One region of the Cytobacillus oceanisediminis genome, then DNA from elsewhere that is predicted to be linked to it. Evidence: riboswitches for the same ligand, from Rfam matches in the RefSeq annotation. Region 1 holds a riboswitch; the other holds the start of a gene.
The links. A riboswitch is a leader RNA that binds a small molecule or an ion and turns the genes downstream of it on or off. The one in region 1 is predicted to bind glycine.
Positions count from the first base shown of each region.

Region 2: linked by a shared signal. The riboswitch ahead of gcvT (glycine cleavage system aminomethyltransferase GcvT) and the one ahead of purU (formyltetrahydrofolate deformylase) in region 1 are both predicted to bind glycine.

Region 1 is NZ_CP065511.1:663,085-668,498, forward strand. Features, by position in the region: gene IRB79_RS03360 (aspartate kinase) at 1-84, shown strand, start outside; gene IRB79_RS03365 (glycosyltransferase) at 289-927, shown strand; gene IRB79_RS03370 (MFS transporter) at 1,063-2,250, shown strand; glycine riboswitch at 2,434-2,533, shown strand; gene purU (formyltetrahydrofolate deformylase) at 2,681-3,547, shown strand; gene IRB79_RS03380 (FbpB family small basic protein) at 3,628-3,753, shown strand; gene IRB79_RS03385 (hypothetical protein) at 4,125-4,445, opposite strand; gene IRB79_RS03390 (alkaline phosphatase D family protein) at 4,760-5,414, shown strand, end outside.
Region 2 is NZ_CP065511.1:4,306,647-4,312,060, reverse strand. Features, by position in the region: gene IRB79_RS21630 (YqzE family protein) at 1-168, shown strand, start outside; gene IRB79_RS21625 (YqhG family protein) at 215-1,009, opposite strand; gene IRB79_RS21620 (DEAD/DEAH box helicase) at 987-2,675, opposite strand; glycine riboswitch at 2,856-2,943, shown strand; gene gcvT (glycine cleavage system aminomethyltransferase GcvT) at 3,104-4,207, shown strand; gene gcvPA (aminomethyl-transferring glycine dehydrogenase subunit GcvPA) at 4,224-5,414, shown strand, end outside.

The sequences.
Region 1 (5,414 bases):
ATGTTTGGCGTACAGGCAGTGGATGAAAAACGCGCGGTACAGGCGCTTTACAATGAGTTCTTTGCTGCGGCAGCAGTGGTGTGATAATTATACAATATCCGAAAGTAAATATGCTTTATATGCAAATAAGTACAATAAAATTCCTATTACAGCAAGATAAGGTAAATAAATCAAACGTTTGATTGAAAAGCTGGAGGCATAAACCTCGAGCTTTATTTTTTTGAATGAAAAATCTTAAGATAATCAAAATAAGAAGGAAACTTTTTCAATATGGAAGGAGAAAAGGATATGAAGAAATTACTGATCTTATTAATAATGCTGCTGATGCCGCTGAATATGCTGGCAGCCCCGGGCAATGCAGCTGCACAGAAACCGTGTATCACCCAATCAGAGGTTAAGTTTGAAAATGAATTCCGCAGATTATGGATCGACCATGTATTATGGACAAGCAATTATATTACAAGTGCTACAACAGCCGGGGCAGAGGATCAGAAGCAGGTTCTGGCAAGGCTCTTGAAAAAACAGGAGGACATCGGCAATTCGATAAAGCCCTATTATGGAGATGCTGCAGGAAATAAGCTTACAGAGCTGCTTAAGGAGCATATCGTTATTGCAGGAGATATTGTTGAAGCTGCCAAGAGCGGGCAAGGCGCCAAAGTGAATCAGCTGAACAAAGAATGGTATCGCAATGCCGATGATATCGCTGCTTTTCTAAGCGAAGCCAATCCTAATTTAAAAAATGAAGATGTAAAAAAATTGCTATACACGCATCTTGAATTAGTGACGGATGATTTAACAGCAAGCCTGGTTAAGGATTGGGATGCAAGAATTGTTTCGATTGATGATGGAATAACGCATATTATCATGATGGCAGATGCCATTTCTGATGCGGTTGTGAAGCAATTCCCGGACAAATTTAAAGGGTAAATACAAGGGGCTTCAGCACATGCTGGAGCTTCTCTTTTTTTTCCTTTGACAAAGCAGCCCGTCTCATTATAAGCTATTTAGCGTGCCGAAAAAAATAATGTAAATTTTTCACATATAGAAGGAGGGGTATCCGCTATGTCAGGGGATCAAAAGAAAAAGATGATCATATTGATGATCAATATGTTTATTGCGATCGGAAGCTTTGGGATTATCATTCCGATTTTGCCGGCTTATTTGGAATCCATTAATCAGGGGGGAACGGCAGCAGGCCTGATGATTGCCATTTTTGCGGGTGCCCAGCTGATTTTTTCTCCCATTGCGGGGAAATGGGCTGACCAGTACGGACGCAGAAAGATGATTATTTACGGGTTAGCTGGTCTGACTTTATCCATGCTTGTCTTTTATGCAGTAGATTCCATTTGGCTGCTTTACTTTTCACGTGTCATTGGAGGCATTGGGGCAGCCTTGCTGATTCCAGCTATTTTTGCTTACATTGCAGATATTACTACCATGGAGCAGCGTGCAAAAGGAAATGGCCTTGTCTCAGCTGCGATGTCACTTGGAATTGTTGTTGGACCTGGAATTGGCGGATTTTTGGCAGACTTCGGCTTGAAAATGCCATTTCTGATTTCAGCACTTGTATCTCTAGTGGCTGTTATTTTTTCAATTGTGCTCCTCAAAGAAAGCAGCACATTGCAGACCGTGCCAGGAGAGATGCCTGAAGAGGAACCAATGGTCAAGAAGCTGGCAATGTCTGTTAAGAAGCCTTATTTTATTCCGCTTGTCATTACATTGGTGATGAGCTTTGGGCTAATGGCGTATGAATCTGTGCTGGGGCTGTACCTTGATAATGAGTTTGCTGCTACTCCCCAGGAAATTGCCATTATGGTGACTTCAACGGGGGTCATTAGTGTAATTGTTCAGTTATTTGTAGTTGATCGGGTGGTTAATAAATTCGGAGAAGGAAAGGTATTGAATATCTTTTTAGCTGTTGCAGCGTCAGGATTCCTTGTCTCGCTGTTTGCAGGCAGCTATGCGCTTTTCTTCGTTATTTCGCTGATCATTTTCCTTGCTACTTCCATCCTGCGTCCGGTTTTAACCACGCTAATCTCAAAAATGGCCGGCAATGAGCAGGGATTTGCGATGGGTATGAACAATGCTTATATGAGTATTGGAAACGTGCTTGGGCCAACGATTGCCGGTGTACTTTACGATGTGCGGATTACCTATCCGTTTGTTCTCGGTCTGGCCTTATTGATCGTTACATTGTTTATCACGATTGCTTGGCAAAAAAAGGAGCCGAAACCGAAAGCGGCTGTATAGAAAACGGCTTGGAGACATTGTCTTCAGGCTTTTTTTTTCCGCCCTTTATTCAAAAGCAAATTATTAATCGGAATTTAAAGAAAATAGTTGGTTATAATTGTGGCAATTTTGTGAAAGAAACGCAGTTCGATTGACACGGTTTAAATAATGTATTATTCTGAAAATAACAAAAATATTGAGCGAATGACGGCTGCGGGAGAGAGCATTCAATAGCCACCGAAGGAGCAAGCTTCAAAAATACCCTTGAAGCCAATCTCTCAGGTAGACAGACCGCAGTCAGACGCATCTCTGGAGAGCGCGCAGGAATCTTGCGACACCAAAGGGGTCAAACTCTCAGGTAAAAGGACAGAGAAGGGGGATGAAGAAGCCGCCTTTTTCTGTCCTTTTTATATGGATGGCAGCTTCGGGAAATGCAGATGGAGGAATCTATATGAATACAAATATCAACGCAAACCGGGCGACATTGCTGATATCCTGTCCTGAGAGGCCAGGCATTATCTCCACAGTCTCCAATTTCCTGCTGGAGCATAAGGCTAACATTGTCCATTTTGACCAGCACACAACCGATCCGCTGGCAGGCATCTTCTTTATGCGGATTGAATTCGATATGAATCATTTTGATGAGTCCTTTTCAAAACTGAAAGAGGATCTGCCTGAAATGGCCAGGGAATACTCAATGGAGTGGAAGCTGAGCGGCAAAGGCGAGCGCAAGCGGATGGCCATATTTGTTTCTAAGATGGATCACTGTCTGCTGGAGCTGCTATGGCGCTGGAAGTCGAAGGAGCTTGAAGTGGATATTCCCTTGGTGATCAGCAATCATCCCGACATGAGGGAAGTGGTGGAGGGTTTTGGAATACCTTATCATCATGTTCCGATTACACCTGACACTAAAGCTGAAGCCGAGCAAAAGTCGGTGGAGCTGCTGGATGGAAAAGTGGATTTCATTGTACTGGCGAGATATATGCAGATTCTTTCGCCGAGCTTTATTTCCAAATATCCAAATAGGATTATCAATATCCATCATAGCTTTCTGCCAGCCTTCGTGGGAGCCAATCCTTATGCACGGGCGTTTAACCGCGGAGTCAAGCTGATTGGGGCAACAGCTCATTATGTAACGAATGATTTGGATGAAGGCCCGATCATTGAGCAGGATGTCCAGCGGGTTAATCACCGCCACACTGCACAGGATCTCAAAATTGCAGGACGTCATGTGGAAAGACAGGTTCTAGCCCAGGCAGTCGCCTGGCATGTGGAAGACAAAGTTATTGTGCATGGAAATAAGACGATTGTATTTTAGGTGACAGACAACATGCTCTGTCAAAAAAAAAGATCCAGCATCCAAGAGTTTACGAACATCGTGAGAGAAGGTGAGCAGAAATGAAAAAGAAAAAATTATCAATGATTGAAATGATTAAGGCAAATAAAGAAGAGCTTTTAAAAGATAGCCGTGAGCTTGAAAAGATCGAAAAGAAGATAGACGATAAATATGCAAAAGCACATTAAGAATGAACACCCAGCCTGGGAATAAAACAGGCCGGGTGTTTTTTTATGAGCTGAGTTAAAAAGTGAAAATGGCGGGAGATGTATTGAGGATTAGTGCCTGCGGGAAGAGCAGGGAATGAACGAAGGGAGCTAATGAGGGGACGAAGGGAACTAATGCAGATAAGTAGTTCCTGTTGATAGAAAAAACTAAAAACACCCAGGGAGTCCCTGGGCGCCAACTTCTTATTTTTGTCTAAAGAAATCTGTGAAAGCATGATACATTTCCATTCCCTGATAAAAGAACAGGCTGGAAGCTGTTAATGAAAATAACCCAATCATTAAGAATCGAATCCACATTATTCGTTTCCTCCTTTAATTGTTTTGTTGGACAATTAAGGAGTGTGGATTACATAATTCGCCTCGTAGAAGATGGGAGTATAGAATATCCTTTTCCTGCGGGCGATGATGTGCAGGGCACTGTATATAAAAAGGATAATGGTTAGGATTGTGATGGCTAAAGAAATCATATCCTGTGTAAAGATATGTTTTTTAGGATCATCTTTTAATAGGAAACTCTCGGTAAAGTCCGAAACAGTTACCGCTTTGCTTTGGTCCATTGGAATATCATTAAAATGGACACCAGGGTACTGGGTGATGAGGAAGGTTAAAAATACAGACAGCATTAAAAATGGCATTAACTTCATTTTTTTCATTCCCTCACCCCTTTTCAAGATTATAACTATCATCATAACCACTATTTATAGATTAGTAAACTAAAAGATTTTGACAGGATTCGTTAATATTCTATGTATATATTGTAAAAATAGTTGGGACAAATGATACAGGGGTACAAAGGCATTTTGGCTGCAAGTCTGGATTATAGGTTGAATGAATAACCAAATCCTTACAAAAGTCCTGATAAAATAGGCAGAGGTATTGTCATTCTCCTTTACACATCTTCATATTGCTTTAAAAAAAGCCTCTTATAATCAAATGTGAATCCAGATTGAATTAAGAGGTGAAGAAAATGAACAATGAGAGGTCAATTGATGATTTAATCAGGAAGTTTAATGAAGAGAACTTGAAGAGGGACATTGACCGCCGGAGCTTTCTATCTGGTGCAGGGAAAATTGCCGGTTTTTCGCTTGCCCTGGCTATGGCGCAATCATTAGGTATGGGCAATCTAAAGGTTGATGCTGCTCCTAAGTTCAGCAAGTATCCTTTTACGCTCGGTGTTGCATCAGGAGATCCTCTTTCGGACAGTGTGGTTTTATGGACAAGGCTTGCACCAGATCCGCTTAATGGAGGCGGGATGCCTAATCATGCTGTGCCAGTCAAATGGGAACTTGCTGAAGATGAACACTTCCGTAAAGTTGTTAATCGCGGAACAGAAATTGCAGTGCCGGATTTGGCACATTCTGTGCATGTGGAGGCAGAAGGCTTAATGCCGAACACTGTCTATTATTATCGTTTTAAATGTGGAAATGAACTAAGCCCCATCGGCAAAACAAAGACGCTTCCGGCTGCAGGTGCCAAAGTATCAGGTCTATCATTTGCATTTGCTTCATGCCAGCAGTATGAACATGGATTTTTTACAGCCTATCAGCATATGGCAAAGGAAAATCTGGATTTTGTCATTCACCTTGGCGACTACATATATGAATATGGGCCAAATGAATATA
Region 2 (5,414 bases), 1.7 Mb from region 1:
GTTAAGTATCTTACACAGACAGTGGTAAAATATATTGATCAGCCCAAAGATGAGCGAAAACGGCATAGAATAGAGAAAAAGGACATGAAAGAGCCGTTTTTATTCAGGTGGTTTGGAATGTTTTCATATCTTTTCTATTTAGGCATGAGAAGAAAAAAACATAAATAGATTTCATGCAAAAAACCGGCAATGTCTGCCGGTTTTTTGTGTGGTTTCATACTGCGCTGTCTGTCAGATAAAAGAGGCCTCCATTTATTATAGAGATATTAATTTTTGGCTCATATTGCTCTTGAAGGGCTGCTTTTTCGTTTTCATAGCTTTCGCCCTTTTCTTCTGCATCTTCATAAAAATGTTCAAGAAGGTTGAGATCTTTTTGCCATCGCTTACGGGCTTCATCAGCCCATAAATGTTCTTCTTGTTCAATTTCAGACTTTATGAAATTAGCTACCCTGAATACACCGCTCCCCGGCATAATGAGCGGAGACAGAGTGAAAGAGTAGTCGGGAATCTTTGGTGTAAGGCTCATGCCAAGCAATCTGTCATGAAAGCTTTCGACCATTTGCCCATTTATTAATTGGAGGCCGATGGATTTAAAGACATCTCTTTTTCGGTCGCATTGATAAGATACGCGGACGTTCATTCCCAGCCATGGCCTTAATGGAACCTGCATGCCTGGTGCCTGCCGGTGGTTTTCATATAATCGTATATAGCCTGCCAGGTTTCGGGCTGAATGAAAGATCTGGTGAAGTCTTGGGGAGCCAAAATGAATGACTTCCCCCTTAATATGCGCAGGGGCGAGCTGCTGGTTTGTAATAAGTGTAAGCTGCATGGGGTTAGGGACTCCGCCTGTTTTTTCGAGATAATGCCAATAAAAGGGGCGATTCATTAATTCCTTATCCAAATCAATCGTCAGCTGTACGGTTATATACCCCGGGCCTTTATCAATTATTTCGCATCCATTTGCGTGAAAATACCTTTCAAGGAATTTATGAATTTCCTGTTGCTGCATTCAGCCCACCTTCTTTCATATCTTCAGCAAATTGAATCATGCTCGTCAGGTTCTCCATTTTGATTCGCATTTCACCTTCTGAAGCTGATCTTCCGAAAATATCAACAAGGTGATCGTCAATACTGCCAAATTCAAGTTTTGTTAAAATATCATCCAAATCACCGATGACTTTTTCGAAAAGATGTATTTTCTCATATAAAAGCTTCATTACATGTTCTTCGACTGTATCTTTCGTGGCAAAATTATAAATCATGACATCCTTTTCCTGGCCGAGACGATGGATACGTCCAATCCTTTGTTCGAGACGCATTGGATTCCAGGGGAGATCGAAATTAATGATATGATTGCAGAATTGCAGGTTTATCCCTTCCCCGCCTGCTTCTGTTGCAATCAGGACTTGAGCTTTCTTTTGGAAAAGCTCCCTCATCCAGTCCTTTTTGCCTCTTTTAAATCCTCCCCTGAACGGCACAGATGTAATTCCATATTGTTTTAAAAACCACTGAAGATACATTTGTGTTGCTCTGTATTCAGTAAAGATTATGACCTTGTCGTTTATTGTTTGTATTAATTCCAGAGCTTTTTGAGCTTTGGAATTTTGCTGGACAGCTTCAACTTTTTTAATAAGGCATTGTATTTGTTCCTGAAAAGCTATTGAGGGCTGTTCCTGTCTTTTCAGCATATTCTGAAGGGTAAAATAGACAGCTTCCCTGCTGCTGCATGCCTCTCTTTGCAGGGTCATCACTGAAAATTGGCTGGAACTGACCCAATCACCTTCCCCTCGCAGCTCTGTTACAGCTTCATAAAGCTCGCGCTCAGCCTGCGAAAATTCAATCGGTATTGTTTCCACATGTCTTTTGGTCCATTCGATTCCTGTATCTGCCCTGCGGTTGCGGATCATGACTTTGTTTACGAGTTCTTTTAGATGTGCATCATCGTTTAAAGAACGCGAGTCCTTTTTATAATTCTCATAAAAGGCTGATTCATTGCCCAGGTGGCCGGGTTTGAGCAAGGACACAAGATTGAATATCTCACTGATGCGATTCTGAATGGGTGTTGCTGTTAAAAGGAGGCAAAACTTCTTTTTCAGGTTTTGCACAAACTCATAGTTTTTGGTTTTATTATTTTTAAGCTTGTGAGCTTCGTCTATAATGATCAGATCATAATCCAGGCTGTAGATAATGTCCCGATGGGGATTGCGTTTGGCTGTATCGATGGATGATACCACAACGTCGCATTGTTCCCATACATAGCTTTTCCGCTGTGCCACAGCCGGAATGAAAAATTTGCTGTTCAGCTCCATGGCCCACTGTGAAACGAGGGAAGCAGGAACAAGTATAAGGACTTTTTTTACGAGTCCTCTGATCATATATTCCTTTAATATCAGACCAGCTTCTATCGTTTTACCGAGACCGACTTCATCAGCAAGGATCGCTTTGCCGTTCATGCTTTCAACAACCTGCCTGGCTACTTCCAGCTGATGAGGGAGGGGAGTAAGGTTCGGCAGATGCTTTGGAGCCTGCAGGCCTTCAAAATCAGGAATAGTCGTGTGATTTTCAACCTCTACAGCCAGTTTATAAAGCTCCCAATTTCCCCATGGGCCGTCGTCATCAATTCTTTTTAAGAATTCATCCTGCCAGGCAGAATCAAAGCCAATTTGCACTGTCATAAAAACAGCTCCTTTTATCTATATAAAGATATTGCCCAAACCTCGTTAAGGTGGTACGATGTTAATAGCTTTGAAAGTTTTGAAAGTTAACACATTACATTTAGTTAACCGAAATAATGGATTCTTTATTTTTTCTGTTTGGTATAAGTATGACCAACTTGGAAAATTTTATAAATGCGAATGACAACAAGGGGAGAGACTACTTTGTAGCGCCGAAGGAGCAAGCAAAATCTGTGAATCTCTCAGGCAAAAGAACTCTTGTTTGACGCAGCTCTGGAGAGTGCTTTTAAATAAGCCACCCAAGGGGAAAGCCGGTTTCGGTAAACTTTCAGGTGCAAGGACAGAGATCTTCTCATAATTGAGGGGATACTCTGTCCTTTTTTATGTTCCTACAACAAACTTCAAAAGATTTTAAGGGGGACGAGTAAATGTCACAGTTAAAACGCACGCCTTTATTCGAGGTGTACAAAGATTACGGAGCAAAAACCATCGACTTCGGAGGCTGGGACCTTCCTGTTCAATTTTCAAGCATTAAAGAAGAACATGAAGCAGTCCGTACAAAAGCCGGCCTTTTTGATGTATCCCATATGGGTGAAATCGAAGTGAAGGGGACGGACAGCCTTAAATACCTTCAAAAAATGATGACGAACGATATTTCCAAATTAAAGAACTCAGGTGCTCAATATACAGCCATGTGTTATGAGAATGGCGGAACTGTTGATGATTTACTTGTCTATAAAATAGAGGATGACCACTATTTGCTGGTTGTAAATGCTTCCAATATTGAAAAGGACTTCAACTGGCTTGAGGACCATGCTGAAGGGAATGTGGAATTGAAAAACCTTTCTGAAGATATGGCACAGCTGGCAATTCAGGGGCCGCTTGCAGAAAAAGTGCTCCAAAAGCTTGCTGGCACGAACCTGTCGGATATAGGATTTTTCAAATTTCAGCAGGATGTCGATCTGAATGGCAAGAAAGCGCTCGTCTCCAGAACAGGATATACAGGAGAAGACGGATTTGAAGTTTACTGTGATGCCAAGGATGCAGCCGCATTATGGAATGAAATCCTTGAAGCAGGCAAAGAAGAAGGCGTGCTCCCATGCGGACTTGGCGCAAGGGATACACTTCGCTTTGAAGCCAACCTGGCACTCTATGGCCAGGAGCTCTCACCTGATATCACACCGCTTGAGGCAGGAATCGGCTTTGCTGTAAAAGTCAATAAAGAAGCTGACTTTATCGGCAAAGAAGTGCTTAAGAATCAAAAAGAAAATGGGGTTCCGCGCAAGCTGGCTGGAATTGAAATGATTGACCGCGGCATTCCGCGCCATGGCTATCCTGTATATAAAGGGGAAGAACTGATCGGGGAAGTGACAACAGGCACTCAATCGCCGACATTAAAAAAGAACATTGGCCTTGTCCTTATCAAGAAAGAGCATGCGGGTCCGGGAACTGAATTAGAAGTGGAAATTCGCGGCAAACGACTGAAGGCTAAGATTGCAGCAACACCTTTTTATAAAAGAGAAAAGAACTAACCGGGGGGAGAAAATGATGAAACATCGCTATTTACCGATGACAGAGTCTGACCAGAAAGCAATGTTTGAAAAAATCGGCGTCAGTTCTGTGGAAGAACTATTCAGTGATATTCCCGAAAGTGTAAGATTTAAGGGCGAATATAAAATCAAGCCGGCAAAATCAGAGACAGCCTTACTGAAAGAGCTTACTAAAATGGCTCAGAAAAATGCTGATCTTCGCACAAATACATCTTTCCTTGGTGCGGGTGTTTATGATCATTACATGCCAATCATTGTTGATCATGTTTTATCCCGTTCAGAGTTTTATACGGCCTATACTCCTTACCAGCCGGAAATTTCCCAGGGTGAGCTCCAGGCAATCTTTGAATTCCAGACAATGATCTGTGAGTTAACAGGAATGGATGTTGCCAACTCATCCATGTATGATGGCGGAACAGCACTTGCCGAAGCAGCCATGCTAAGCGCAGGCAGCACACGCCGCAAGAAGATACTTATCTCAAGCGCAGTTCATCCTGAATCTAAAGAAGTAGTCAAGACATACGCAAAGGGCCAGTATATTGAAGTGATTGAAATCCCTCATAAAGACGGCATCACAGATCTTGAAGCTCTAAATGGACTGATTGGCGATGACATCGCAGCTGTCATTGTACAGTATCCTAACTTTTTTGGCAGAGTCGAGCCTTTAAAAGAGCTTGAGGAAATTATTCATGCCCATAAATCCATGTTTGTTGTTTCAAGCAACCCGCTTGCTCTTGGCGCACTGACACCTCCGGGTAAATTCGGAACTGACATTGTAGCAGGAGATGCCCAGGTTTTCGGAATTCCTACAGCTTTCGGAGGCCCGCATTGCGGATATTTTGCCGTAACATCCAAGCTGATGAGAAAAGTGCCGGGACGTCTTGTCGGACAAACGGTAGACGACCAGGGGCGCCGCGGCTTCGTGCTTACTCTTCAGGCACGTGAACAGCATATCCGCCGCGATAAGGCAACTTCCAATATTTGTTCCAATCAGGCTCTAAACGCACTAGCGGCATCTGTAGCGATGACTGCTCTTGGCAAGAAGGGCGTAAAGGATATGGCAGCTGCCAACATGCAAAAAGCCCATTATGCAAAACAGCAATTCAGGGCTGCCGGCTTTGAAGTTCCATTCGAAGGCCCTTCATTTAATGAATTTGTCATCAAGCTGAATAAGCCTGTTAAAGAAGTA